One region of the Janibacter terrae genome, then DNA from elsewhere that is predicted to be linked to it. Evidence: predicted binding sites of a transcription regulator. Region 1 holds the regulator's gene; each other region holds the start of a gene.
What was found. The regulator LexA, encoded in region 1, represses DNA repair genes until DNA is damaged. The targets are predictions, from matches to a motif close to TCGAACANNTGTTCGA.

Region 1 (9,594 bases):
TAGACGGACCAATGCTGCGGCACGGCCTTCAAGAGATGCACGGACGCCAGATCACTCAGCCGACTCGACCCGCCGACAAGCCGGACCGCGACCGACTGGAACTCCGTTTCGAGCGGTTCCTCGCCTCATAGGTGTGGCGCCCCACTTCCGCATGGGGGCGCCGCTCCCCAGGTCGAAGCTGAACGACATCCCTGTAGGGGTTCCACTGCGTCCAGGGCCAAGTCGCTGACAGAAGGGTGACCGAGCGGGGCTATCTCCCTAGGCCCCAGGAGGAAGGGGGCCCCACCGGCAAAGCCGGCGGGGCCCCCTTCGTCATCAACTCAGATCAGCTGCAACCGCTGGTCGAGCCACACCCTTCGCAGACGTAGCACGAGCCGGCGGGACGCATCTTGGTCCCACAGGTCATGCACATCGGTGCGTCCGCGGTCTTGCCCTGGAACTTCTCCAGGAGCTCGGCCGAGGAGTGGATCGTCGCGTCGACCTGGCGGGCCGAGGCGGCACCGGCACCGGACTGGTCGGTGACCTCCACCTCTTCCTTGGCAGCCGGCTTGGCCTCCTTGGCCTCGGTGGTGGGGACGCCCTGGGAGTAGCTGTCGTCGTCGTAGCTCTCGTCGTCCGAGGACGGGGCCTCGTACGAGCCGGTCTCGAGCTGGCGGGCACGCTCCTCAGCGGTGTGGATCCCCATGAAGGACCGCGTGTCGAAGTCCAGGTAGTCCAGCGCGAGGCGACGGAAGACGTAGTCCATGATCGACTGCGCCATCCGCACGTCCGGGTCGTCCGTCATGCCGGCCGGCTCGAAGCGCAGGTTGGTGAACTTCTCGACGTAGGTCTCCAGCGGCACACCGTGCTGCAGCGCGATGGAGATCGCGATCGAGAAGGCATCCATGAGACCGGCCAGGGTCGAGCCCTGCTTGCCGAACTTCAGGAAGATCTCGCCGAGCTCGCCGTCGTCGTACGTGCCGGAGGTCAGGTACCCCTCGGCCCCACCGACGGCGAAGCTCGTCGTCTGCGAGGTGCGGCGCTTGGGCAGGCGGCGACGCAGCGGGCGGTACTCGACGACCTTCTCCACCGGCGCGGCGGCAGCGGCGTCGGCCGAGGCCTTCGCGTCCTTGGCGGTGGAGCCACCGTCGGAGAGCGGCTGACCGACCTTGCAGTTGTCGCGGTAGACCGCGAGCGCCTTGAGGCCGAGCTTCCAGCCCTGCATGTAGACGTCCTCGATCTCCTCGACCGTGGCCGTCTCCGGCAGGTTGACCGTCTTGGAGATGGCACCCGAGAGGAAGGGCTGGACCGCAGCCATCATCCGCACGTGACCCATCGGGGCGATGGCGCGCGCACCCATGGCGGTGTCGAAGATCTCGTAGTGCTCGAGCTTGAGGCCGGGGGCGTCGATGACGTGACCCTTGTCGGCGATGAACTCGACGATCGCCTCGATGGTCTCCTCGGTGTAGCCGAGCTTCTTCAGCGCGCGCGGGATCGTCAGGTTGACGATCTGCATCGAGCCGCCGCCGACGAGCTTCTTGAACTTCACGAGCGAGAAGTCGGGCTCGATGCCGGTGGTGTCGCAGTCCATCATGAAGCCGATGGTCCCGGTCGGGGCGAGCACCGACGCCTGGGCGTTGCGGTAGCCGTTCTTCTCGCCGACCTTGACGACCGCGTCCCACGCCTTGGTGGCGTAGGCGTGGATGTCCTTGTCCATCGTGTGCAGCGTGCGGATCTGGTCGTTGGCCGCCTGGTGCTTGCGCATGACGCGCTTGTGGGCGTCCGCGTTGCGGGCGTAGCCGTTGTACGGGCCGACGATCCCGGCGAGCTCCGCCGAGCGCTTGTAGGACGCACCGGTGAGCAGCGAGGTGATCGCGCCGGCGAGCGCACGGCCACCGTCGGAGTCGTAGCCGTGGCCGGTCGCCATGAGCAGCGCGCCGAGGTTGGCGTAGCCGATGCCCAGCTGGCGGTAGTCACGGGTCGTCTCGCCGATCGACTCGGTCGGGAAGTCCGCGAAGCAGATGGAGATGTCCATCGCGGTGATGACGAGCTCGGCGACCGCCTGGAAGCGGGCCGCGTCGAAGGTGTCGTCGTCCTTGAGGAACTTCAGCAGGTTGAGCGAGGCGAGGTTGCACGAGGAGTTGTCGAGCGACATGTACTCGCTGCAGGGGTTGGAGGCGGTGATGCGACCGGTCTCGGGGTTGGTGTGCCAGTCGTTGATCGTGCCGTCGTACTGGATGCCCGGGTCGGCGCACTCCCACGCGGCCTGGGCGATCTTGCCCATGAGCTCGCGGGCGTCGACGGTCTCGATGACCGAGCCGTCCATGCGGGAGGTCAGACCGAAGTCCGTGCCCTCCTCGACGGCGCGCATGAACTCGTCGGTGACACGCACCGAGTTGTTGGCGTTCTGGTACTGCACGGAGGTGATGTCGGCACCGCCGAGGTCCATGTCGAAGCCGGCGTCGCGCAGCGCGCGGATCTTGTGCTCCTCGCGCGCCTTGGTCTCGACGAACTCCTCGATGTCCGGGTGGTCGACGTCCAGCACGACCATCTTCGCCGCGCGACGGGTGGCGCCACCGGACTTGATGGTGCCCGCGGAGGCGTCGGCCCCGCGCATGAAGGAGACCGGGCCGGAGGCGGTGCCGCCGGAGGAGAGCAGCTCCTTGGAGGAGCGGATGCGGGAGAGGTTCAGGCCGGCACCGGAGCCGCCCTTGAAGATGAAGCCCTCCTCCTTGTACCAGTTGAGGATCGAGTCCATCGAGTCGTCGACCGAGAGGATGAAGCAGGCACTGACCTGCTGCGGGCTCTTGGTGCCGACGTTGAACCACACGGGCGAGTTGAAGCTGAAGATCTGGTGCAGGAGCGCGTAGGTCAGCTCGTGCTCGAAGACCTCCGCGTCGGCGTCGGTCGCGAAGTAACCGTGGTCCTTGCCCGCCTTGACGTAGGTGAGCACGACCCGGTCGATGAGCTGCTTGAGCCCGGCCTCACGCTCGGGCGAGCCGACGGCGCCGCGGAAGTACTTCGTCGTGACGATCGTGGAGGCGTTCACCGACCAGAAGTCGGGGAACTCGACCCCGCGCTGCTCGAAGATCGTCTCGCCGGTCTTCCAGTTCTGCTGGACGACGTCGCGCTTCTCCCACGTGACCTCGTCATAGGGGTGGACGCCCTCGGTCGTGTGGATGCGGTTGATCGTCAGGCCCTTGGTGCGGGACCCGCGACGGGCGCTGGGCTTGCCGGCGGTCTCGGTCATGCTCTCTCTCCTGGTCCGTGTGGTGACGGCTGTGCTGCTCGGGTGGTGCGAGTGGGTTCGTGCTGGGTCAGGTGGCCGCGGTGTGCTCGCGGCGAAGGGCGGTGATGGCCGCCTCGAAGTCGTCCAGGGAATCGAAGGACTGGTAGACGGACGCAAAACGTAGGTAGGCGACCTCGTCGAGCTCGCGCAGCGGCGGGAGGATCGCCATGCCCACCTCGTGCGCGTCGATCTCGGCGCTGCCCTGCGCCCGGATGCTCTCCTCGACGCGCTGGGCGAGGAGGGCGAGCTGGTCCTCGGTGACCGGTCGGCCCTGGCAGGCCTTGCGGACACCGGCCAGGACCTTGGCCCGGCTGAAGGGCTCGGCCGCACCAGACCGCTTGGTCACCGTGAGGCTCGCGCTCTCGAGGGTGGTGAAGCGGCGGCTGCACTCCGGGCACTGGCGGCGACGCCGGATGGCGCTGCCGTCGTCCGTGGTGCGGCTGTCGATGACGCGGGAGTCGTTGTGGCGGCAGAACGGGCAGTGCACGTCGGACTCCCTTCGTCGTGGCCGAAAGAACGGCTGGTCTGTGGATGGTGCGGTGGATGGCGTGGGGACGAACCCCGGATTTCTGTGGAGAACCGACCTCATCCTGTGCACTAGATGTGGACGAATGACAACGGTGTAACCACTAGATGTAGTGACCATTAGACGCCCCCGGAGCGCGTGACGCAAGTCCTGATCCACACCCGTCGACGAACGGCACGAGGGCCACCTCCACGTGCTGCGGAGGTGGCCCTCGGCCGGCCCGGACCCGGGTCGATGGGTCCGGGAGATCAGGTGCGACTCAGGGGGTCGGGATGGTCAGCGTCTGCCCCGCGTGCACGTACGAGGTCGACAGCCCGTTGGCCACCTGGAGGCGGGCGACGCCCTGCTGGACCGGCAGCTCGGGCAGCTCGGCGGCGGCGATCTGACCGAGAGTCTGCCCCGACCGGACGGTGACCTGCTCGGGCTGGGTCGCGGGCCCACCGAAGGCCATCGCGGCACCGGCGACGCTCGCGACCAGGAGCATCGAGGTCGTGACGGCCAGCCGACCGCGGCGGGTCATGCGCAGCCGGGTGGCGGGGCGGGCGAGGGCTGCATCGCCCGTGGGCACCGAGACGAGATGACGCGAGGGCGCCGGGCGCGCGCCGCGAAGGGGGGCGGGGGCGGCGGTGAGAGCGGTCATGCGGTCCTCCTGGCGGTGGCGGTTCTCTCGAACCGGTGTTCGATAGAACGTCTGTACGATGTCTAGCACGGGTGTTCGAAGAAAATCAAGGACACGCTCGAACAGATGTTTGAAATACCTGTTCGATCGGCCTACTGTCGTCGACACGGAGTAGTTGACCAGCGACCACCGACAACGGTGCCTCGCGGACACGGACGAAGGGTCGATCGATGAGCGGACAGGGCGAGGACACGGGCGAGGGCAACATCCACCAGCTCCCCGAGCGCGACACCGGGGACGGGTTGACCGCACGGCAGCGCAAGGTCCTCGAGGTCATCCGCAATGCCGTCGCGACGCGCGGCTACCCGCCGAGCCTGCGCGAGATCGGCGAGCTCGTCGGCCTCACCTCCCCCAGCTCCGTCGCCCACCAGCTCTCCTCCCTCGAGCGCAAGGGCTACCTGCGCCGCGACCCCAACCGCCCGCGGGCCATCGAGGTCATCTCCCCCGACGGCCACGACGCCCCGGCGGGCGAGGTCACCGACCTGGCCTCCATGCGGGGCGGCGCCGACCACGGCGATGCCGTCGTCGACCCGACCGGCTCCGGCGACGCGCGTCCCGAGGCCAGCTACGTCCCCGTCCTCGGCCAGATCGCCGCCGGTGTCCCGATCACCGCCGAGGAGGTCGTCGACGACGTCTTCCCCCTGCCCAAGCAGATCGTCGGCGAGGGCTCGCTGTTTCTGCTGAAGGTCGTCGGCGACTCGATGATCGACGCCGCCATCTGCGACGGCGACTGGGTCGTCGTGCGTCAGCAGCCGCAGGCGGACAACGGCGACATCGTCGCGGCCATGCTCGACAACGAAGCGACGGTCAAGACCTTCAAGCGCAAGGACGGCCACGTGTGGCTGCTCCCCCACAACCCCGCCTTCGACCCGATCGACGGCGACCACGCGACGATCCTCGGCAAGGTCACCGCGGTGCTGCGCCGCCTGTGACCGACAGCTCGAGGACCGCGTCGACGAGGGAGCGAAGGGAGTCCCGCAGCTCCCCGTCCACGCGGTGGTCGACGAGGTCGTCCCCCCGCGTGGGTCCGCGGGTGATCAGCGAGACCGGGATCCCGCGCTTGGCCGCGTGCCGCACGAACCGCAGCCCCGACATCACCTGCAGCGAGCTGCCCAGCACGAGCAGGCTCGGCGCGGCGTCGACGAGGTCGTAGCAGCGCTGCACGAGCGGCTTGGCGACCGATCCGCCGAAGAAGACGACGTCGGGCTTGAGCGTGTCGGCGCCGCACTCCTCGCAGCACGGGGCGACGAAACGGCCGACGTCGACCGACTCCAGCCGCACGTCGCCGTCGGGTCGGATCTCGTCGCTGTCGGCGTCGAAGCCGGGGTTGGCGGCGGCCATCCGCGCATCGAGGACCTGCCGGTCCACCCGTGTGCCGCAGGTCAGGCAGACCGCTTCGACGAGGTTGCCGTGCAGCTCGACGACGTCGCGGGTGTCGGCCGCCTGGTGCAGGCCGTCGACGTTCTGCGTGATGACGGGGCCGGCCGCCCCGATCTGCTGCAGCCGGGTGACCAGGTGGTGGGCGTCGTTGGGGCGCGCCGCGTGGAACCGCCGCCAGCCGACATAGCTGCGGGCCCAGTACCGCTGGCGCGCCTCGCTGCTCCCAACGAACTCGGAGTAGTGCATGGGCGACACCCGCCGTGTGCCGTCCGGCCCGCGGTAGTCCGGGATGCCGGAGTCGGTCGACATGCCGGCGCCGGTGAGCACGAGGGCCGGACCGGCCGACAGCACCCGGGCGATGTCCTCGATCACCGCACCAGTATGAGGTGCTCGGCGCCCTCGGGTGAGCGGGAGCGGCACCGGCCGAGCCGGACGACCTACCATGGCTCCATGATCGACGCCGCCGGGCTCCGCGTGATGCGGGCCATCGCCGAGGAGGGCAGCTTCACCGCCGCCGCCCTCGCTCTCGGCTACTCGCAGCCGGCGGTCTCCCAGATGGTCAAGCGCCTCGAGCAACGGACCGGGACCGTCCTCGTGGAGAAGGTCGGCCGCTCCGTGCGGCTCACCGAGGCCGGTGCGGTGCTCGCGCGCCACGCGACGCCGGTCCTCGCGGCGCTCGACGCCGCCGAGGAGGAGGTCGCCGCGATCGCCGGGCTGCGCTCCGGCCGGGTGCGGCTCATGGCCTTCCCCTCGTCGTCGGTCACCCTCGTCCCCCGCGCGCTGGCCGCGGTGCGGGCCGAGCACCCGGACCTGTCGGTGCAGTTCGCCGAGGCGGAGCCGCCCGAGTCGATCGCCGCGCTGCGCGCCGGCGACGTCGACCTCGCGGTGGCCTTCAGCTACGAGGGCAGCGACCTGGCCCGTGGCGAGGACCTCGAGGGCTTCGTCGTGCACCCCCTCATCGACGAGGAGGTCCGGGTCGCCCTCCCCCGTGACCACCCGCTGGCCGTCAAGGAGACGGTCTCGATGACCGACCTCACCGATGAGGACTGGATCGCCGGCTGCGCGCGCTGCCGGGGCCACCTGCTGAAGATCGCGCACGACGCGGGGTTCGCGCCCAAGGTGGCCTTCGAGACCGAGGACTACGTCGCTGTCCAGGGCTTCGTCGCCGCCGGTCTGGGTGTCGCGCTCATCCCCGACCTCATCCGCGCGGCGACGTCCAACGACGACGTCGTCATCCGCCCGCTCGACCCGAAGAGCCGACGCCGGATCCACGTCGTGACGACCGAGGACCTGCTGAAGGTCCCCGCGGTCGCGACGACCCTCGAGGCGCTCGTCGCCTCGGCCGCCGCGGCCACACCCTCGGCCGTCAGCTGACCGGCACCGCCCACTCCTGCCAGTCGTTGAGCAGCGCCTCCGGCCGGTCGGAGGCCATGATCACCACCCCCGGGTAGTCCTGGAGGATCCCCCGCAGCATCTCCCGACCCTGCGGACCCAGGTCGTCGTCGACGTGCTCGAGCAGGAGCAGTGCCGGCGCGCCGATGGTCGCGCGGGCGACCCACAGTCGAGCGATCTCCTGGCGCGTGAGCGGTTCACCGCCACGGCGAAGGGGGGTCCGCTCACCTTCCGGCAGGCTCGCCACCCGGTCGGCCAGGCCGACGGCTGCCAGGGCCGCGCTGCCCTCCCCTTCGTCCAGGTCGGGCTGGCGGTAGCGCACGGCGCGCGAGACGCTCCCCCGCTCGAGGCGGCCACCGACGGGTGCGTAGCCGACGCGCCGACGGCGGCTCCTGGGGCCGGTGTGCGCCAGGTCCTTGCCGTCGACGCACACCGAGACGCAGCCGTCGCGACCCGGCAGCGCGAGCGCGGTGAAGACCTCGCGGGCGTGCCAGGGCGCGCCCCCGCGGAGGACGATGCGCTCCCCCGGCTCGGCGAGCAGTCCGGGCATCGCGACGCCGTCGACGGTCAGGCCGCGCACGACGACCCGACCACCGCTGGAGACGTCCGGGTCGAAGACGGGCGCCGGGCGGGCGTCGACGGGCTCCAGGAGCAGGGGCGCGATGATCCGGCGAGCGGCCTTGTGGTTCTGCCGGTACTCGACGATGCGGCCGGCGTCGGCGACCGGGCCGGCGAGGATGCCGACGATCGTCAGGGCGACGGCGACCGAGGCGGCGGAGACGACGCCGAAGGCGCCGAGGGTCGCCGCGCCGGCCGACCCGGCGAGCGGGGCGACGAGGGCGCAGGCGCGCAGCAGGCCGGAGGTGCGGGCCCGGTGCACCGCCGCGTCGACGACCCGGGAGCCCGAGGTGTCGATCGCGCGCAGCTCCCGCTCGACACCGCCGGCGGCGGCGATGCCGGGGGCGGCGGTGACGGTGTCGGCGACGCGGGCCGCGAGCGAGCCGCGTCGGCGCCGCAGGAGCCGCGCCCGCTCGAAGGCCGAGCCCGAGACGCGGGCCAGCACCAGGCCGAGCACCACGAGCGGCACGGCGACGACGAGTGCGAGCTGCCAGCCGAGCGTCGCGAGCGCGAGGACCGAGCCGAGCACGAGCGGCCCGAGCGCGACGAGCGGGGCGATCCCGAGTGAGACCCAGTTGCGCACGCTCGCGAGGTCGTTGGTCGAGCGGGCGATCGTGATGCCGAGGGAGGGCGCCTCGGCGGAGGTCATCGCGTGCTGGACGAGACCGCGCCGGATCTGCTGGACGTAGTCCTGGCCGAGGCGCTCGGCGACGACCCGCTCGACGTAGCGCGTGACGCCGAGGCCCACGACGGTGACCACGAGGACCCCGAGATCGGCGAGCACCGCGCTCGGGGGCTGGCCGACGTCGCCGAGGAGCACGCCGACGAGCAGCCCCGCCGCGATGGCGCAGGCAGTGTGGGCGACCGCCGTCGCGACGAGCAGCGCCATGAGCAACCGGCGGCTGCCCCGCAGCAGCGCGGGCATGGGTGGGACGGCCTGCGCCTCGTGCTGCTCCGTGTCCTCGGGCGACGCGGTGCGGCTCATGATGCCTGCGCGCGGACCGACCGGTCCCGGAGGAGACCCAGGGCCACCTCCGGCTCACGCAGCTCGAAGGTGCCGATGACCGGCACGGAGAGGACCTCGCTCGCCTCGCGCGTCGCGAGCGGCGAGGAGGTGACCACGCCGGAGACGGCAGCGGTCGGGGCACCCGCCGCGTCGAGGACCTGCAGGCCGGCGACGGCGCCGAGCGCGTCCTGGGACGCGAAGACGACCCGGTCGACGCGCGCGTGGAACTCGGGGTCCTCGAGCAGGCGGCGCGTCTCCTCCTGGTAGACGCCGTCGGCGACCTCGATGATGACGACGTCGGGCGCGGTGGCGGCGAGCTCGTCGACCATGTCGACGAAGATCTCGCGGATGCGCTCGTGCCCGAGGCGGTAGGTCGCGGGGTGGCCGAAGTCGGTGAAGTCCAGGACCGTCGTCGCACCGGCGTCCCGGAAGTGGTTGGGGTCGTTGCCCGCGCCGGTGCCGGTGGACTTGCCCGCGGCGACGCGCAGACCGGCATTGGTCAGGCCGTTGACGATCGAGCCGAGGACCGTGGACTTGCCGGAGTTCATCGACGAGCCGAAGACGGCGACGACCGGCACCTTGCTCGTGCTCGTGCTCGTGCTGCCGGTCGTCGCGGTCGACCCCAGCGGGGCGAAGCGGTCGAGGGTCACGCGCCCGGCGTGGTCGGCGAGCAGGCCGATCGGCTCGATGCGGGTCGCCCCGTCGATGCTCGCGTGCATCTCGAC
Region 2 (9,594 bases), 280 kb from region 1:
AGGACGTCGAGCTTGAGCAGCCCGAGCGCCTCGACGTCGTCCTTGTCGAACTGGCTCATCGGGAAGCCCAGCCAGCTCGACTCCACGGGCGTGCGGTCGAGCAGGCCACCGTCGGACAGGACGACGCCGCACGGGTGGAGCGCGATGTGCCGCGGCAGTCCGTCGAGCCGCTCGACGAGGTCGAAGAGCGTCGAGAGCCGGCCCGCGTCGAGGCTGCGGGTGCGCAGCTCGGGCAGCTCGGCCATCGCCGAGCGCACGTCCTTGGCCCGGATGTGGGGGAAGGCCTTGGCGATCTCGTCGACCTCTGAAGGGGGGACCCCCAGGGCCGCGCCGACGTCCCGGATCGCGTGCCGCGCCTTGTACGTGTCCATCATCGACACGCACGTCACCCGGTCGCGCCCGAAGCGCTGCAGGATCAGCTCGTACATCTCGGTGCGCCGCGCGGACTCGACGTCGATGTCGATGTCGGGCAGCTCGGCCCGCAGCGGCGAGCAGAAGCGCTCCATGAGCAGGTCGTGCCGGATCGGGTCGATGGCGCTGATGCCGAGCAGGTGGTTGACGAGGCTGCCGGCGCCGGAGCCGCGGGCGGCGACCCGAACCCCGGCCCCGACGATGAGGTCGACGACCTCGGCGACGGTGAGGAAGTAGGTCGGGTACCCGAGGGCCGCGACGACGTCGAGCTCGTCGGCGAGCCGCTCCTCGACCTGTCGCAGCAGCGACGGCGACGCGTCCGGGTAGCGCGCGCCGATCGCCGCCCGGCAGCGCTGCGCGAGGACCGCCTGCGGGTCCTCGTCCGGCCGCAGCCCGAGCACGTGCGCCTCGGGCAGGTGCACGCGGCCGATGCCGATGTCCTTGCGCCCGTCCTGGGCGCAGGCCAGCGCCGTGGCGACCGTCGCGTCGAGCAGCGCCGCCGCCCGCTCGGCGGGGCTCGCGCAGGACCACCCGCCGGCGCCGCCCCCGAGGACCGTGGCCACCCGGTGGGCGGACGCGGCCATCGTCGCGTCGTCGGCGAGGTGCCCGGCGGTCGTCACCCGGTCGAGGTGCCGGGTGTCGAGGACGACGAGCCGGCGGGTCGCGTCGAGGACGTCGGCGGTGCTCGCGTCCTGCGGGTGCAGGTGGCGCACGGCCGCGGTGAGCACGGCCGGGACGCCGCACGCGTCGGCGAGGCCCAGCAGGTGGGCGGCGTGGCCCGTCGAGGCGGGCGTGCCCGGCGGACCGCCGTGGTCGACGACCTCGATCGCGAGCGCACCGGCGGGCAGGGCCTGCTGCCAGGCCCGCAGGCGCTGCCGGGCGATGTCGGGCCGGCGGGCGAGCAGCGCGGCCCCGACGTCGGAGGTCGGCCCGAGGAGCACGAGCAGCGGGGCGGGCTCCTCGGGTCCGGGCGCGGTGGCGTGCCGCGTGATCATCGCCGGCGTGGCCACGGCCTCACCGCGCTCCCCCGTGAGGTGCACCTCGCTGACGAGCCGGCACAGCCGCGCCCACCCGACCCCGTGCGGCACGCCCGCCCCGGCCCCCCGGGCGAGGACGGTGACGCGAGGGTGCCGCGGGTCGACCTCGGCACCGCCGCGCACCGGGGTGCGGCCGCGGGCGGGGGCCCGGCCCCCTCCGTCGACGGCGAGGTCGACCCCGAGGACCGGCGCGATGCCCGCGGCCGTCGCGGCCCGCACGAAGCGCACCGCCCCGTAGAGGCCGTCGCGGTCGGTGAGGGCGAGGGCGGGCTGCCCGAGCTCGGCCGCCCGGGCCACGAGCGACTCCGGTGGTGTCGTGCCGTGACGCAGGGAGAACCCCGACGCCACGTGCAGGTGGGCGAAGCCCATCAGGCCCCACCCCCGGTGATCGCGACGAGATCGCCGGTGACGCGTACCGGCGGCAGCCCGAGGATCCCCGCGACGAGGTCGACGAACTCCTCCCCCTGGCGCAGCAGGTCGTCGGCCTGCCGGACCGACATCGGCCCGGACGCGCCGTGACCGGGGTGGGCGCCCCCTTCGGGCAGGACGGTCGCGAAGAAGTCCGCCCACTCGGTCAGCTCGGGCGCCACCCGCGGCAGCAGGCGCCACACGTCGACGGGACCGTCGCTGCCGGCGGTCCCGCCGCGCACGGACAGCACGGCCGCGGCGGCGCGGAGCACGGCGAGCCGGGTGCCGGCGCTGCGACCCGGGACGGAGCGGGCCATGTGCGCTGTGGCCAGGCTCTCGCCGGCCGCGGCGAGCAGGGCGACGGCGGCCATCACCCCCACCTCAGTCCTGCGTCCGCAGGAGCAGCCACCCGCCGGCGACGGACGCGCCGTCACCCGCTGCGCTGTCGACGCCCAGGTCGTAGACGCCGGGCGAGCTGCTCCGGCCGCGCTGGGCGCTCACCCGCCACACCTCCCGGGCGAGCGGCACCTGCGCCAGCGGCTGCCCACCGCTCGAGCGCCACCACGCGTGCCGCTCCTGCCAGTGGTCGACGACCTCGGTCACCCGGTACAGCCGCCCCCTCCACAGGAACTGCTCCGGCGAGGTCTCGCCCACCCGTACCTCGATGGTCTCCTCGACGCGCCTGACCATGACCACTCCTTCGTCCTCGAACACCTGTTCGAACAATGATAGACCGAGGTCCCGACAGCGCGTCAACCCCCGCCACGTAGGCTGGGTCCAGCCCTGTCCCCCTCGCCACTGGAGCACACGTGCCGCACCCGCTGGACCGGGATGACCTGCGCTCGCGGGTCCAGGACCGGATCGACGCCGAGCTGGACCGCTGGGAGAGCGAGCTCGCCGAGGTCGGCCCCGACGTCGTCGACCTCACCGCGCCCGTGCGCACCCTGCTGCGCGGCGGCAAGCGCCTGCGCGCCGGCTTCGCCTACTGGGGCTGGCGCGCCGCCGGGCAGGACGACCACGACGGCGCGGTCTCGCTCGCCGCCTCGATGGAGCTCTTCCAGGCCGCGGCGCTCATCCACGACGACGTCATGGACGACAGCGAGACCCGGCGCGGTCGGCCCGCGATGCACCGCGCGCTCGCCCGCTCCCACGCCGACCGCGCCTGGCACGGCGACCCGGACCGCTTCGGCGTGGCCGGCGCGATCCTCGCCGGCAACCTCTGCCTCGGCTGGTGCGACGACCTCTTCGCCGACTCCGGCCTGCCCCCGCAGGCCCTCACCGCCGCCCGTCCGGTCTTCGAGCGGATGCGCGGCCAGCTCATGGGCGGCCAGTTCCTCGACATCGTCACCTCGATGCGCCCCTGGCAGCGGCTCGACGACGACGAGCGCGTCGCCGCCGCCCGGCAGGTCATCCGCTACAAGAGCGCCAAGTACTCCATCGAGCACCCCCTGCTCATCGGCGCCACCGCCGGCGGCGCGTCCGCGACCGACCTCGCGGCGCTCTCGCGCTACGGCCTGGCTCTCGGCGAGGCCTTCCAGCTGCGCGACGACGTCCTCGGCGTCTTCGGCGACCCGGACGTCACCGGCAAGCCGGCCGGCGACGACCTGCGCGAGGGCAAGCGCACCGTGCTCATCGCCCGGGCGCTCGCCGGGGCCGACGACGTCATGACGACCAGGATCGACCAGTGGCTCGGGGCACCCGACCTCACGGGCGACGAGGTCGGGGCCTTTCGCGAGCTGCTCGTCGACACCGGCGCGCTCGACGGCGTGGAGGCCGACATCACCGCCGGCGCCGACGCCGCCCGCGCGGCCCTCGCCGACGCGACCGGCGTCAGCGAGCCGGCCCGCACGGTCCTCGCCGACCTCGTCGACGTCACGACCGCCCGGGCCACCTGAGGCGCTAGAGCGCCTCCTCCATCGCCCGGCGCCGCACCTCGGTCTTGAAGCCGGCGCGGATCGCCTCGATCGGGGTCGTCCCGCCGGGCAGCGTCTCGTCGTGGGCGAACATCCACTCGACGATCTCGTCGTCGCTGAAGCGCCCGTCCGCGAGGACGGTGAAGGTCCCGGCGAGCTCCGGCAGCGGCCCGTCCTCGCCGATGAAGGCGGCCGGGACCGAGAGCACCTTGCGCTCGCCGCGACGCACGGCGACGAGCTGGCGCTCGTCGAGCCAGCGGCGCACCTCGGAGATGCGCACGCCGAGCTGCTCGGCGAGGTCGGGGAGGGTCAGCCAGGTGTCGGTGGAGGTCGTCTCGTTCACGTCGGCCAGTGTGTCACCGCCCGTGACGAAGGGGGACGCGCCCCGGTCTCGTCCGGCGCCCCGGGAAGATCTTCGGTACCGTCGAGACGCCAAACACTTCCGCCACACCCGCCACACAGGTCACACACGCACCTGAACACCCCCCGACCCAGGAGTCATCGTGGTCCTTCCGCTGCTCGTCCCCGTCCCGGCCACCCCTGTGGCCCCGGCGATCGACCTGACCGCCGAGACCAGCACCCACTCCAGCGCCTCGTCCGCCGTCCACGGCCGCCACCACACGGTGCGTGACGGCGAGACCGCCTATGACATCGCCGCCCGCTACGGCGTCTCCGTCCGGGCGCTGCTCTCGCGCAACCACCTGTCCGCCGACGAGTTCATCCACCCGGGCCAGCGGCTCACGGTGCCCGGCCGCGGCTCGGGCGCGTCCTCCCCTTCGTCCTCGCGACCGCAGCGCTCCGGCTCGACCCGCGCCTACACCGTGCGCAGCGGCGACACGCTGAGCGGCATCGCCGCCCGCCACGGCATGGGCGTCGACCGGCTGCGCTCGCTCAACGACCTCGGCGAGGGGTTCATCCACCCCGGCCAGTCGCTGCGCGTCACCGGCACCGCCGCCAAGCCGGCGAAGCGGTCGGCGGGCCGTCCCACGAGCCGCCACACCGTGCGCTCCGGCGAGACCCTCTCCGGCATCGCCGCGCGCTACGACATGAGCCTCGCCCGCCTGGCCAAGCTCAACCGCGTCTCGACCGACGACTTCATCCACCCCGGCACCCGGCTGCTCGTCACCGGTACAGCCGCGCGGCCCGCGAGCCCGCAGAAGACCTCGGCCAACACCTTCGCCGGACGCACCTACCCCGACGAGATCGTCGCCGCGGCCGAGCGCAACCGCTCGACCCTGGCGGAGCGCTCCGTCCCGAGCCGCGAGGAGGTCCGTCGCAAGATCACCCGGATCTCCCGCCAGCACGGCCTCGACCCCTCGATCGCGCTCGCGATCTCCTACCAGGAGTCCGGCTGGGACCAGCGGCAGGTCTCCGTCGCCAACGCCGTCGGCACGATGCAGGTCATCCCGAGCTCCGGCGACTGGGCCTCCCAGATGGCCGGGCGAGAGCTCGACCTGCTCGACACCGACGACAACATCACCGCCGGCGTGCTGCTGCTGAAGACCCTGACCCAGCAGGCCGGCTCGACCTCCGACGCCATCGCCGGCTACTACCAGGGCCTCGCCTCGGTGCAGCGCAACGGCATGTACAGCGACACCAAGCAGTACGTCGCCAACGTCAAGGCACTCCGAAGCCGGATGTGACGGACGTTCGTCGGGGTCGAACCTAGACTTCGAGGATGACCACCGCATCCGCGCACCCCCTCGTCGGCGAGCTCGTCGACGGCAGGTACCGGGTGCTGCGGCACATCGCCGACGGCGGCATGGCGACGGTCCTGCTGGCCACCGACACCCGCCTCGACCGCGAGGTCGCCCTGAAGGTCATGCGGCGCGACCTCGCCGCGGACGAGACCTTCGTCTCCCGCTTCCGCCGCGAGGCGCGCTCGGCCGCCCGGCTCAGCCACCCCAACGTCGTCCCGGTCTTCGACCAGGGCGAGGACGGGGGGCGGGTCTTCCTCGCGATGGAGTACGTCGAGGGACGCACCGCCCGTGCCGTGCTCGACGAGGAGGGCGCGCTCACCCCGCGTGCCGCGCTCGACATCATCGAGGCCGTGCTCACCGGGCTCGCCGCCGCGCACGAGGCGGGCTACATCCACCGCGACGTCAAGCCCGAGAACATCCTGATCCCCGACCGGGGCCCGATCAAGGTCGCGGACTTCGGGCTCGCCCGCGCCGTCACCTCGCAGACGACCACCGCCGACGACGGCGTGCTCTTCGGCACCGTCGCCTACCTCTCCCCCGAGCAGGTCGAGCGGGGCATCGCCGACGCCCGCAGCGACGTCTACGCCGCCGGCCTGATCCTCTTCGAGCTGCTCACCGGGCAGCGCGCCGTCGCCGGCGAGTCGCCGATCCACGTCGCCTTCCAGCACGTGCACGGCTCCGTCCCCGCGCCCTCCGAGCGCGTGGCCGGGCTGCCGGAAGGGCTCGACGACCTCGTCGCGCTCGCGACCCACCGCGACCCCGACGAGCGACCCCGCGACGCGGGCGCCTACCTCGCCGAGGTGCAGCGCGTGCGCGCCGACCTCACCCCTGACGAGCTGGACCACCGCCGCGCACCGACGGAGCGCGCGTCCGCCGGCGCGGCCGCCACGGTGGCGCACCCGCGCCCCTCCCACACACGTGCGATCGCGAGGCCGAGCGCGCAGCCGGCGAGCGAGGACTCGCCCGCTGCGGCAGGTGCGGGGACTCCCCCTTCGTCCTCCCGGGTGCGGCGGCGCCGTCGCGGCGCCCTCGTCGCCCTCCTGCTCGTCGCGCTGGTGGCGGCCGGCGGCGGCTGGTGGTGGACCCAGGAGGGCCCCGGCAGCGTCGTCCTCGTCCCCGACGTCGCGGGGCAGGAGCGCACCGAGGTCGAGGCCACCCTCGGCGCCCACGAGCTGCGGCTGGCGGAGGAGCGCGCCTTCGACGAGTCCGTGCCCGCCGGCGCCGCGATCACCTCCAACCCGCCCACCGGCACCGAGCTGTCGAAGGGAGCGGACGTCACGGTCGTCTTCTCCCGCGGGCCCGAGCGGTACGAGGTCCCCGACCTCGAGGGACGGACCACGGCGCAGGCCACCGCCGACCTGGAGCGCCGCCACCTCGCGACCGGCACGACGACCCAGGCCTGGGACGAGGAGGTCCCTGCCGGCGAGGTCGTCTCGTCCGCACCCGCGGCCGGCACCGAGCTCAAGCGCGACGCCACGGTCGACCTCGTCGTCTCCAAGGGCCCCGAGCCGATCCCCGTGCCGTCCGTCGTCGGGCAGACCACCGCGGCCGCGACGAGCACGCTGGAGGGCAAGGGCTTCGACGTCGCCCGCGCCGACGACGCCTGGTCGACCACCGTGCCCAAGGACAGCGTCATCAGCCAGGCCCCGGCGAGCGGCACCCTCACCCGCGGCGAGACCGTGACGCTCACGGTGTCCAAGGGCCCCGAGATGGTGACGGTCCCGCAGGTCGAGGGCCTGAGCCGCGCCGCCGCCACGCAGAAGCTCCAGGCCGCCGGGTTCAAGGTCTCGGTGCAGACCTTCCTCGGCGGCGTGCTCGACGAGGTCCGCGCGTCCCGCCCGGGCAGCGGCACAGCGCCCAAGGGCTCCACGGTCACGATCCTCGTCGTCTGATGGCCGCCGACGACCCCGCCGCCGACAGGACGGGACCGGTGCGCCGGTGGGTGCTGCCGGCAGCCGTCGTCGCGCTCGTCATCGGCCTGCTCGACGCGCTGTGGATCGGGCTGGTCGCCGGCCCCCTGTACGAGGCCGAGCTCGGGGGGCGTCTCGCCCAGCCGGTGGTGGCGTGGGCCGCCGCCGTCTTCTACGTCGTGTACGTCATCGGCACGACCGCGCTCGTCGTCGCTCCGGCGCTCGACGCGCGCTCCGTGCGCACCGCGCTCGTGCGCGGCGCACTGCTCGGTGTCTGCTCCTACGCGACCTTCGGGTTCACCAACCTCGCCGTCCTCGAGGGCTGGCCGGTGGTGGTCTCCGTCGCCGACACCCTGTGGGGCGGGGTGCTCACGAGCACGGCGTCGGTCGTCGCCGTGCTCGTGTGCCGGGGCGGACGACCGGGCCGGTGAGTGCCGGGGGGCGCGCCCCCCGGCACTCACGGCTCAGACCTCGCCGAGCATCTCCGCGGTGAGGAAGGCCAGCTCGAGGCTCTGCTGGTGGTTCAGGCGCGGGTCGCAGACGCTCTCGTAGCGCTTGTTGAGGTCCTCGTCGAGGATCCGCTCGGCTCCACCCAGGCACTCGGTGACGTCGTTGCCGGTGAGCTCGACGTGCAGGCCGCCGGGGACGGTCCCGAGCGAGCGGTGCACCTCGAAGAAGCCGCGCACCTCGTCGACGACGTCGTCGAAGTTGCGCGTCTTGAACCCGGAGGCCGACTCGAAGGTGTTGCCGTGCATGGGGTCGCAGATCCAGGTGACGATCGCACCCGAGTCGCGGACCTTCTCCACGATCGGCGGCATGGCCGCACGGATCTTGTCCGCACCCATGCGGGTGATGAAGGTCAGGCGGCCCGGCTCGCGGTGCGGGTCGAGCAGGTCGATGATCCGCAGCAGCTCGTCCGGGTCGGCCTTGTCGGAGACCTTCATGCCGATGGGGTTGCGGATGCGGCTGACGAAGTCGAGGTGCGCGTGGTCGATCTGGCGGGTGCGCTCGCCGATCCACAGGAAGTGCCCCGAGGTGTCGTACAGGTCGCCGGTGCGGGAGTCGACACGCGTCATCGGCCGCTCGTAGTCCAGCAGCAGCGCCTCGTGCGCGGACCAGAACTCGGTGGCCCGCATCGCCTCGAAGTCGACGCCGCAGGCCGCCATGAAGCGCATGGCCTTGTCGATCTCGCGGGCCAGGCCCTCGTAGCGACGGTTGGCGGCGTTGGAGACGAAGCCGACGTTCCAGTCGTGCACGCGGCGCAGGTCGGCGAAGCCGCCCTGCGTGAAGGCCCGGGCGAGGTTCAGCGTCGCGGCGCTCGTGTGGTAGCCGCGGAGCAGGCGCTGCGGGTCGGGGTGGCGCGACTCGGGGGTGAACGCGAAGTCGTTGACCATGTCGCCGCGGTAGGCGGGCAAGGTCACGCCGTCACGGGTCTCGGTGTCCTTGCTGCGGGGCTTGGCGAACTGCCCGGCCATCCGGCCCATCTTCACCACGGGCATGCCGGCGCCGTAGGTGAGGACGGCCGCCATCTGCAGGACCGTCTTGATCCGGTCGCGGATGTTGTCGGCGGTGGCGTGGACGAAAGTCTCGGCGCAGTCGCCACCCTGGAGCACGAAGGCCTCGCCGACCGAGGCCGCAGCCATCCGGTCACGCAGGTTGTCGCACTCGCCGGCGAAGACGAGCGGCGGATAGGTCGCCAGCTGCGACACGGCGGCGTCGAGGGCACCGCGGTCCGGCCAGCTCGGCTGCTGGGCGGCCGGCAGGTCGCTGTCGATGGAGGCGGCGGTCATGGGCGAGGGCACTGCGGTGGTCACCCGACAAGGATAGGCCGCGGCTCCCTTCGCCCCCGCACCCGTCCAGCCAGAGGACGGCACAGGCCGGCGCACAGGAGGCACAGGATCACTCCGGGGTGTCGAGGCCCCGGCTGATCGCGAAGCGGGTCAGCTCGACCCGGTTGTGCAGGTGGAGCTTGCCGAGGATGTTCTGCACGTGGTTCTGCACCGTCCGGTGCGACAGGACGAGGTCCGCGGCGATCTCCTTGGCCGTCATGCCCATCGCGACGTACCGCAGGATCTCGGTCTCCCGCTCGGTGAGCTCGGGCACCGGTGAGGACGCCGCCGCGGTGGGCTCCGGGGCGGCGCGCGCCCGCGAGCTCATCTCCCGGAACTCGCCGAGCACGAGCCCGGCGAGCCCGGGGGTGAAGACGGCCTCGCCG
Region 3 (9,594 bases), 430 kb from region 1:
AGCCGTGGCCGACAGCGCCTACACCCCCCGCCGCTCGGTCCTCTACATGCCGAGCTCCAACGCCCGCGCGCTGGACAAGGCCAAGACCCTGCCCGTCGACGCGCTGATCCTCGACCTGGAGGACGCGGTCGGTCCCGACGACAAGCCGGCCGCGCGCGAGGCCGCCTGCGCCGCGGTGCAGTCCGGTGAGTACGGCGACCGGGAGCTGACGATCCGGGTCAACGGGATCGGTACCCAGTGGCACGACGAGGACATCGCCGCCGCGTCGAAGGCCGGCCCGCACGGCATCGTCGTGCCCAAGGTCGACAGCGCGGACCAGGTGCGACAGCTCGTCGCCGCGATGGAGGCCGCCGGCGCCCCCGAGCACACCAAGCTCTGGGCGATGATCGAGACCCCCGCGGCCATCTTCAACGCCCGCGAGATCGCGCACGCCTCGGACCGCCTCGTCGCCTTCGTCCTCGGCACCAACGACCTGGTCAAGGAGCTGCAGGCGGCGCACGTGCCCGGGCGCACGCCCCTGGTCACCTCGCTGTCGCTGGCGCTGCTCGCCGGTCGCGAGGCCGGCATCGCCGTCCTCGACGGCGTGTACAACGCGGTCAAGGACATCGAGGGCTTCACCGCGGAGTGCGAGCAGGGCCGCGACATGGGCTTCGACGGCAAGACGCTGATCCACCCCGGTCAGGTCGAGGTCTGCAATGCCACCTTCGCGCCGAGCCAGGAGGCCGTCGAGGAGGCGCAGGGCATCCTGCAGGCCTGGGAGGACGGCGCCGGCTCCGGTGTCGTGACCTTCAACGGCAAGATGATCGAGAACCTGCACGTCGACATCGCCCACCGCGTCCTCGCGACGCACGAGGCCATCGTCGCCCGCGGCTGATCCTGCGACGGGTCCGTCACGGCTCGGACACGACACGCGCTCGCCGGTGTGGAAACCCTGTGGTTCCCACGCCGGCGAGCGCTATGTTTTCCTCCACCACCGCGCAACCGAGCGGACGTCCCGGGCGTCTGAGCCGGTACCAGCGCCCACTTCATCCAGGGGGAAACCATGGACAGCATCTCGCTCGATCGCCGCGACCTCTTCCGCGCCGCTGCCGCCACCGCCGTCGCCGGCGGGCTCGTCGTCACCGCCGGGGAGGACGCCCGCGCCGCTCGGCCCAGGACGCTGCGCCAGGGTGACACCGGCTGGTGGGTCCAGAACATCCAGCGACGCCTGCTCGCCGCGCGCTTCTGGCTGCGCCGGGCGAACGGCGCCTTCGACGACACGACCCAGCAGGCCGTCATGGCCCTGCAGAAGGCGCACGGCCTGAGCCGTGACGGCATCGTCGGCCCCGACACGTGGGCGGCGATCTACAACCCGAGGACCCCCCGCCCGCGCACCCGCTCGGCCTGGGAGATCGACAAGACCCGCCAGCTGCAGATCGTCGCCCGCTGGGGCTGGGCCCAGTGGGTCTTCAACACGAGCACCGGCAACGGCGAGCGCTACTGGTCCTCCGCCTCCGGCCGCTACCTCTACGCGACCACGCCGTCGGGTACCTTCCGCTTCTACCGTCGGGTCAACGGCATGCGCATCGCCCCGCTCGGCGAGCTGTGGCGCCCGATCTACTTCAACGGCGGCATCGCCATCCATGGGTCCCCGTCCATCCCGGGCTACCCGGCCTCGCACGGCTGTGCCCGCCTGAGCAACCGCGCCATCAACTACATCTGGTGGAAGAACCTCGCCCCGAACGGGCGCGTGGTCAAGGTCTACTGACCCCGCACGGGCGAAGGGGGGAGAGCCGCGACTCTCCCCCCTTCGTCGTCCTCGGGGGCGGCGACCGACGTGGCCCAGCCCACCATGGACACCACGGCGTCCCGGGCGAGGTGCTGGGATACTGGCGCAGATCCCTGTTCCCCCGACGCAACGAGGTAGCACGCGCATGTCACGACTGCAGACGACCGACGGACTGACCGAGGAGCAGGTCGACCTGCTGGGCCTGGTCAAGGAGTTCGTCGACGAGCAGATCATCCCGGTGGCCCAGGAGCTGGAGCACGCCGACGAGTACCCGCAGAAGATCGTCGACCAGATGAAGGAGATGGGGATCTTCGGCCTGATGATCCCCGAGGAGTTCGGTGGCCTCGGCGAGTCCCTGCTGACCTACGCGCTGTGCGTCGAGGAGATCGCGCGCGGCTGGATGCCCGTCTCCGGCATCATCAACACCCACTTCATCGTGGCGTACATGATCCTCAAGCACGGCACCGAGGAGCAGAAGCAGCACTACCTGCCCAAGATGGCCACCGGCGAGATCCGCGGCGCCTTCTCGATGAGCGAGCCGGGCCTGGGGTCCGACGTCGCCGGCATCAAGACCAAGGCCGTGCCGGGCGAGGGTGACGAGTGGACCATCACCGGCCAGAAGATGTGGCTGACCAACGGCTCCACGGCCAACCTCGTCGCGGTGCTCGTCAAGACCGACCTCGGTCACGACGGTGCGCACAAGAACATGACGACCTTCCTCATCGACAAGACCGAGGGCTTCGGCGAGACCGCCCAGGGCGTCACCGTCCCCGGCAAGATCGAGAAGATGGGCTACAAGGGCGTCGACACGACCGAGCTCATCCTCGAGGGCCACAAGACCTCGACCGGCCAGATCCTCGGTGGCGAGCCGGGCAAGGGCTTCTACCAGATGATGGACGGCGTCGAGGTCGGCCGCGTCAACGTCGCCGCCCGCGCCTGCGGCCTGGCGATGCGCGCCTTCGAGCTCGGTGTCGCCTACGCGCAGCAGCGCGAGACCTTCGGCAAGAAGATCGTCGACCACCAGGCGATCCTCTTCCGCATCGCCGACATGGCGAGCAAGGTCGAGGCCGCGCACCAGCTGATGGTCAAGGCCGCCCGCCTGAAGGACAAGGGCGAGCGCAACGACCTCGAGGCCGGCATCGCCAAGTACATGGCGGCCGAGTACTGCGCCGACGTCGTGGGCCAGTCCTTCCGCATCCACGGTGGCTTCGGGTACTCCAAGGAGTACGAGATCGAGCGGATCTACCGTGAGGCCCCGATGCTGCTCATCGGTGAGGGCACCGCCGAGATCCAGAAGATGATCATCGGCAAGAGCATCCTCAAGGACTACCCCGTCAAGGGCTGAGTCCGCACGCCCAACGGCCGGTCACCCCTCAGGGTGGCCGGCCGTGACGCGTCTCAGGCGATCGGGCCAGCCGCCCGCGTCCATCCCTCCGGCGATCACGGCGCCGGGGGAGGCAGCAGCTGCGGGCCGGTCATGCCTCGACACCCTGCCAGACCCCCTTCGTCCCGTCGTGGGCCATTATGCCGCCGCGCGCCGGGGTGGGACAATCGGGGCATGAGCACCCAGCCGCAGATGTCCGCCCTCCTCGAGAACCAGCTCGGCCTCGACTACCCGATGTCGCTGGGGACGTACGACAGCTACCGCGAGGCGCAGCGGGCCGTCGACTACCTGGCCGACAACGAGTTCCCGGTGCAGGACGTCATGATCGTCGGCACCGACCTGAAGCAGGTCGAGCGCGTGCGCGGGCGGCTCACATCGGGCAAGGTCGTGCTCGGCGGCGTCCTCTCCGGCATCTGGATCGGTGTCTTCGTCGGCCTGATCTTCGCGATGTTCGAAGGGGGCGAAGGCCTCCTCGTGCGCATGCTCTCGACGATGGCCATGGGCGCCGTCTTCGGGGCCGTGTGGGCGTGGCTGGGGTACCGCTCGACAGGTGGCCAGCGGGACTTCACCTCGGTCAGCCAGGTCGTCGCCTCCCGCTACGAGGTGCTCACCGAGCACAAGCACGCGCACGCCGGCCGCGAGCTGATGACGAAGCTGGACCCGATGCGCGCCGCGCAGGAGCAGCTGCGCCGCAACCAGGAGCAGGCGCGCGCCGAGCACGAGCGACAGCAGCAGCGCGGGGGTACCGACCCGGTGGCCTGACCCGTTAGCGTCAGTGCCATGAGCACGCAGCCCGAACTGGCCGTCCTCGACGAAGACACCTTCGACTCCGTCCTGTGCGTCGTCGCGCATCCCGACGACATCGAGTACGGCACCGCCGCCGCGGTCGCCAGGTGGACGGCGGCGGGCAAGCGGGTGCGCTACTTCCTCCTGACCCGCGGTGAGGCGGGCATCGACACCATGGACCCGGTCGACGCCGCCCCCGCGCGCGCCGACGAGGAGCGCGCGAGCGCCGCGGTCGTCGGCGTCGAGCAGGTCGAGTTCGGCGACCACCAGGACGGGGTTGTCGAGTACGGTCTGCCGCTGCGCCGCGACATCGCCGCGGCGATCCGGCGCGCCCGGCCCGACCTCGTCATCGGCACGACCTTCGACATCGCCTTCGCCGGCGGGTTCCTCAACCAGGCCGACCACCGCGCGGTCGGTCTCGCGACCGTCGACGCCGTCGCCGATGCCGGCAACCGCTGGATCTTCCCCGAGCTCGTCGCCGACGGGCTCGAGCCGTGGAACGTCAAGATGCTCGCGATCGGCGGCAGCCAGCGGCCCACCCACTACGTCGACGTCACCGGCCACCTCGACGACGCGATCGAGTCCCTCGAGGAGCACCGTCTCTACAACTCGGCGCTGCCCGACGAGTTCCCCAAGCCGCCCGAGCTGCTCGGCCGCATCCTCGGCGGTGGTGGCCAGGCCGTGGCCGACCCCGCGGTCGAGCACGCCCTCCTGCTCGAGGTCTACCCGAGGTAGCGGAACCCGTGCTCCCCGCGCTGCGTCCAAGGACCATGACGAAGGGAGCGACGGTGCGAGGTGTCGTGTGGGCGGGTGCGGTCGCCCGGGTCCGGACACGGGGCTGCGGCACCGACCTGCTGGCGGCTTGGAGGTCCGGCCGGTGGGAGGGGGTGACGCGATGAACGGGATGGGGACCGGGCGGGCGCTGCTGCTCGGCGCCGTGATCGCCGCGGGACTGGCCGTCGTCGTCCCGGCCGGGTCGCGAGGGGACCCATCGCCCGTGCCGCTCACGTGCCCGGCGGCGTACACGGGCGATGAGCACGTGCCGAGCGGGTGGACGGGGCTGCTCGGACGCACGGGTGACCCGGACCTGCCGAGGGTCCACGGCCCGTCGGGCTTCGACCCCCACGACGCGCTGGCCCCGCGCCGCCCGCCGACCCGGGTGCTGGTCTGCAGCTACGCAGCCGGCCCCAACAGCGACATCACCCCGGCACCCAACCCGCTGACGAGCACGTGGGAGGTGCCGGACGGGCTCGCCCAGGTGGCCACGGACCTCTCGTCGGTCCACGCGGAGGATGCGGAAGGGTGCACCGACGCCGGCGGCGACGTCACCCGGCAGCTCGTCGGTCTCGAGTACGACGAGACCGCGGTGTGGGTCTCCGTGACCGACGAGCCCAACGGGTGCATCCTGGCCTCCAACGGCAGCTTCCGCGGCAGGGGCGGGATCGGGCACCTCGTTGCGGAGGCGGTCGACCACCGGGCCTGGGTGCAGCCGACGCACGGACGCCGCCGGGTGTGCGGCGAGCCCATCGCCGACGGTCGGGACGAAGGGCGGACCGCACTCGTCCCCGGGACGCCGAGCCGGGTGGCGATCTGTCGGTCCGACGACGAGGCTGCCGGGACCTTCGGCGTCCAGAGCGGGCTGCGGGCGCAGCTGCTGACGGAGCTCGCCACGCTCGACACCCGACCTGCCTCGGGCGAGGTCCCTGACTGTGGCGAGGGCTCACGGCAGTACGACCTCGTGCTGCGGTACGGCCGCGGCGCCGACGTGGTGATCCGGGCGAGCATCGGGTGCGACCGCGACGAGGTGGGCAACGGTGACCTCGTGGCGACGGCGACCCCCGAGCTCGCTGCGCTGCTGAAGACCGCGACCACGCACCCGTGAGGCGGGGCAGATGACCGTCTGGGCAGGAGGCGGGCATGCCTGTGGCCCGGCCTGTGGGGGCCGGGTGCGGAGCGTGGCAGCTAGAGGTGCCAGGTGACGCCGCGGGGGGTGGTGGTGGCGGTGAGGTCGTGTTGGTGGACGTGGGTGTGGTGGCGTTCGCAGAGGAGGGCGGCGTTGGACAGGTCGGTGGTGCCGCCGTGGGCCCAGTGGGTGATGTGGTGGGCGTCGGTCCATTGCGGGGGCATGGTGCAGCCGGGGTAGGTGCAGCCGCCGTCGCGCAGCCACAGGGCTTTGCGTTGGCCGGGGGTGAACAGTCGGGTGGTGCGGCCGAGCTCGAGGGGTTCGTGGTTGGTACCCAGGATCGCGGGGATGATCCCGGCGGTGCAGGCCAGCTTGCGCACGGTGGTGGGGGTGAGGACCTGCCCGGTGGCGGTCAGGCCACCGGCGTGGCCCCCGCTGGGAGGGTCGAAGGCTGCCCCGCCGAACACTTGACCGGTGGCGCCGGGGGCGTGGCCGGGCAGGTCCTGCCCGCAGGCGACGCAGCAACCGTCGGTGACCGCACTGGCGAGGGCGTGGAGGCTGATGGTCACCAGGATCTGGGCCTTGTCGGCCCGTGGGACGCCTTCGGGGGCGGCGACGCCGCGGCTGATGATCGACAGCAGCGCGTCGGCGCGGCGCCGGGCGGGGGTCCGCTCGTCCGGGGCGCCGTCGGGCCCCTTGACGGGTGCGGACAACGCGGCCAGCGCGGCGTCGACGATCGCGGCGCCCTCGGGGTCGAGGTCGACGCGGTAGCGGGTCATCCCGCAGGGTCCGGGGGCCTTGGTCAACGAGCGGGAGGCCCTGGCCGCGGCGTCCTCGTCGTCCAGGTCCTGCTCCGGGCGCAGCATCCGCCCGGTCTGGGTGATCGCGGCCGCGAGCTTCTTCTCGTCCAACCCGCCGACCCGGTCGGTGACCCGGGCCCCGTCGGCCGAGGTCAGCACCTCGTCCCGGGCGACCCCCAGCAGGATCCCCAGGTCCTCCTGCAGCAGGTCCGGGTCGGCGACCCGGCGCACCGACTCGTGGAAGCGCATCAGCTGGTCGGCCTTGCCCAACGGCAGACGGCCCTCGGACACCGCGGCCCGCACCTCCTGCGTGGCCGGGCCGGCCGATGCCACCCGCACCACCCGCGCGACGTGCTGGGTCGAGGGGCGGGGCGCGCGGCGCCCTTCGCTGACCCCGACCCAGTCGTGCGCCGACCACGACGACTCGCCCGGCAGGCCCCGGCAGATGCCCTCGGCGACCAGCGCGACCTCGGCCGACTCCAGCAACTGACGCGCCTGCCCGATCGCCGACAACGCGTCCGCGATCTGCCCGTCAGCGGCCTGCCAGGCCGTGGACTCATCCGTGTACAGCAGCGCGCGCACCGCGTCCCGCAGGCCCGTCACGAGGCCCCGATCGCGGTACTGCACGTCCCCCACTGACATGACTCGATCATACGTTCGATGACCTGCGTCACACGAGACTGACACGCGGTGTGGACAAGAACCTGCGATCGCGGGGTCTGTGGACCTGACCTGGGCCGCGCCACGCATGTGGCGGTGCGGCCGCGGCAACCGAACCGTCGGCCCAACCGGTATACCTCGTGGAGGAGGTGACCGACGTGCGCGAGCCAGAGGGTCTGCGCGAGTTCGTCGAGGCGAGCTCGCCCTCGCTGCTGCGCACGGCGCGTCGTCTCACCGGCGACGAGCACCTGGCCCACGACCTCGTCCAGGCGGCGCTGGCGCGGTGCTGGCCGAAGTGGGAGCAGATCCGCGACCGCTCGCCCGAGGCCTACGTGCGCACGACGATGGTGCGGCTGCAGGCGTCGTGGTGGCAGCGCCGATGGCGCGGCGAGGTGCCGACCGAGGTCCTCCCGGACGCCGGTTCGCCCGGTGGCGAGGAGGCCGTCGCCGACCGGGACCTGCTGGGTCGAGCGCTGCAGCACCTGCCGGTCGGGCAGCGCCAGGTCGTCGTGCTTCGCTACGTCGAGGACCGCTCCGTCGACGAGGTCGCGGCCCTGTGCGGGATCGCGCCCGGCACCGTCAAGAGCCAGTCGGCCAAGGGCCTGGCCGCGCTGCGCCTGCTCCTCGACGACGAGGGACGACCGGCCCACGACGACGAGGAGGTCGCGCGATGAGCGAGCACGAGCTGGAGGAGCAGCTGCACCGATGGGGCGAAGGGGGGTCCGCCCACCGCGACGAGCCGGTCTCCTTCGCCGGGGTGCGGGCGCGCGTGCAGCGCCGTCGGCGCCAGCGCCTGGTGGGTGTGGCCGCCGCGGCTGCTGTCGCCGTCGCGGTGCCCCTGGGCTGGGCGGCCATCGCCGGCACCGGAGGGGCGTCGACCGCTCCTGCGACGGAGCTCGACCGGCCGGCGTGCCCGCAGAAGCTTCCGCAGGGCGCGGACGCGGAGCAGGTGGCGCGGATGCTGCCGTCGACGGTCAAAGCGGGGACGGGCCGGCTCGTGCCGGAGGGGGACGTCGTCGCGGTGACGGTGTGCCGATATGACAGCCCATACCGGGGCGAGGCCTTGGCGGGGCAGCGCGCGCTGGGCGGCGATCTGGAGGCGATGGTCGCCGACCTGCGTGAGGTTTCTCCGAGGCTGGGTGCGGCCCCGACGGGTTGTCTCACCCGAGGCTCCTCCGGGTCGCACCTCGTCAGGGTCGACTACGAGGGGGGATCTGCCTGGCTGGTGACCAAGGACGGCCGGTGTTGGGACACCGCACGGCTGGGGAAGATCGGCGTCGAGAGCTTCGACCCCGTGAATCCAGAGATCATGAAGGCCTACGACGACTCCACGTGGCCGGGCATGACGGTCACCGGGTGCGATGGGCGGTTGCCGATGAGGCGGGGCGCGGCCGACGAGCTCGTCCCGGGCGACCCGGTCGGCGCGGTGATCTGCCCGTGGCCGGGGGGCGGCACCCCTCGAGCTGTGCAGGACCTACCTGCACTCGTGACCGCGCTGCGCGCGGCGCCGATCAGCGCGGTCACCGACGCCGGGGCAAGGCCGGTGCCACCTGGCAGCGCTGTTTGCGGGTTCTCCGGGGACGAGCAGCGGGTCATCCTCCGGTACACAGCCGGGCCGGATCTCCAGATCATGGTCGATCCGGGGTGCCACACCAGCCTGTACACCCAAGGCATCGGGGCGCAGCTGACTCCAGAGCTGGCGACGATCCTCGGCGTCGACATCGACTGAGACCGGGCTCAGCGACGCGGCATGAGCACCGTGTAGTCGAGGTCGAGCACGACCTCGGGCAGGTATTTGCCGTCCTCACCCTTGTACGGGAACTCCGCGCACGGGGTGTCCTTGGTCGCGACGGTGCGCAGGCGCAGCGCGCCGACGTCGGTGCGGCCGGGGATCTCGATGCGCTCGAGGACCTCGGACCAGGCGTAGACCGTGTCGCCGGCGAAGGTCGGGTTGGCGTGCGCGCCGGCGTTGATCGCGGCGATCATCTGCCCATTGGCCAGGCCGTTGAAGGACAGGCCGCGGGCGAGGCTGATGATGTGGCCCCCGTAGATGAGCCGGCGCCCGATCCTGGACGAGGACTGGGCGTGCTGGTTGAAGTGGACCTTCGCGGTGTTCTGGTACAGCCGCGTGGCGAGCATGTGGTCCGACTCCTCGATGGTCATGCCGTCGATGTGGTCGATCCGCTCACCCACCTCGTAGTCGTCCCAGACGAAGGGGGAGCCGGCCAGCTCGACGTCGTAGTCGCGCCCGGTGAGGTCGAAGGGGACGAGCAGGTCCTCCGCCGCGACCGCA

Region 2: V3C34_RS09745 (DUF6504 family protein) is a predicted target of LexA. The motif match lies at 2,563-2,578, and genes of this name have one in related genera.
Region 3: V3C34_RS06495 (HNH endonuclease signature motif containing protein) is a predicted target of LexA. The motif match lies at 7,287-7,302, and genes of this name have one in related genera.

What each region holds. Positions count from the first base shown of each region.
Region 1 covers NZ_CP144167.1:1,706,325-1,715,918, reverse strand. Annotated here, with positions in the region: gene V3C34_RS08465 (HNH endonuclease) at 1-131, shown strand, start outside; gene V3C34_RS08460 (vitamin B12-dependent ribonucleotide reductase) at 326-3,229, opposite strand; gene nrdR (transcriptional regulator NrdR) at 3,297-3,755, opposite strand; gene V3C34_RS08450 (LysM peptidoglycan-binding domain-containing protein) at 4,054-4,434, opposite strand; gene lexA (transcriptional repressor LexA) at 4,644-5,405, shown strand; gene V3C34_RS08440 (Sir2 family NAD-dependent protein deacetylase) at 5,380-6,225, opposite strand; gene V3C34_RS08435 (LysR family transcriptional regulator) at 6,304-7,227, shown strand; gene V3C34_RS08430 (ABC transporter ATP-binding protein) at 7,220-8,848, opposite strand; gene V3C34_RS08425 (DUF1611 domain-containing protein) at 8,845-9,594, opposite strand, start outside.
Region 2 covers NZ_CP144167.1:1,990,326-1,999,919, reverse strand. Annotated here, with positions in the region: gene V3C34_RS09755 (DNA polymerase III subunit alpha) at 1-1,817, opposite strand, end outside; gene V3C34_RS09750 (SAV_6107 family HEPN domain-containing protein) at 1,817-2,227, opposite strand; gene V3C34_RS09745 (DUF6504 family protein) at 2,238-2,546, opposite strand; gene V3C34_RS09740 (polyprenyl synthetase family protein) at 2,666-3,751, shown strand; gene V3C34_RS09735 (Rv2175c family DNA-binding protein) at 3,756-4,112, opposite strand; gene V3C34_RS09730 (LysM peptidoglycan-binding domain-containing protein) at 4,273-5,412, shown strand; gene pknB (Stk1 family PASTA domain-containing Ser/Thr kinase) at 5,448-7,361, shown strand; gene V3C34_RS09720 (DUF2177 family protein) at 7,361-7,810, shown strand; gene V3C34_RS09715 (class II 3-deoxy-7-phosphoheptulonate synthase) at 7,844-9,169, opposite strand; gene V3C34_RS09710 (response regulator) at 9,279-9,594, opposite strand, start outside.
Region 3 covers NZ_CP144167.1:1,277,308-1,286,901, forward strand. Annotated here, with positions in the region: gene V3C34_RS06460 (HpcH/HpaI aldolase/citrate lyase family protein) at 1-1, shown strand, start outside; gene V3C34_RS06465 (CoA ester lyase) at 5-874, shown strand; gene V3C34_RS06470 (L,D-transpeptidase family protein) at 1,043-1,747, shown strand; gene V3C34_RS06475 (acyl-CoA dehydrogenase family protein) at 1,914-3,113, shown strand; gene V3C34_RS06480 (general stress protein) at 3,327-3,914, shown strand; gene V3C34_RS06485 (PIG-L deacetylase family protein) at 3,933-4,673, shown strand; gene V3C34_RS06490 (hypothetical protein) at 4,834-5,820, shown strand; gene V3C34_RS06495 (HNH endonuclease signature motif containing protein) at 5,901-7,283, opposite strand; gene V3C34_RS06500 (SigE family RNA polymerase sigma factor) at 7,460-7,975, shown strand; gene V3C34_RS06505 (hypothetical protein) at 7,972-9,030, shown strand; gene V3C34_RS06510 (MaoC family dehydratase) at 9,039-9,594, opposite strand, start outside.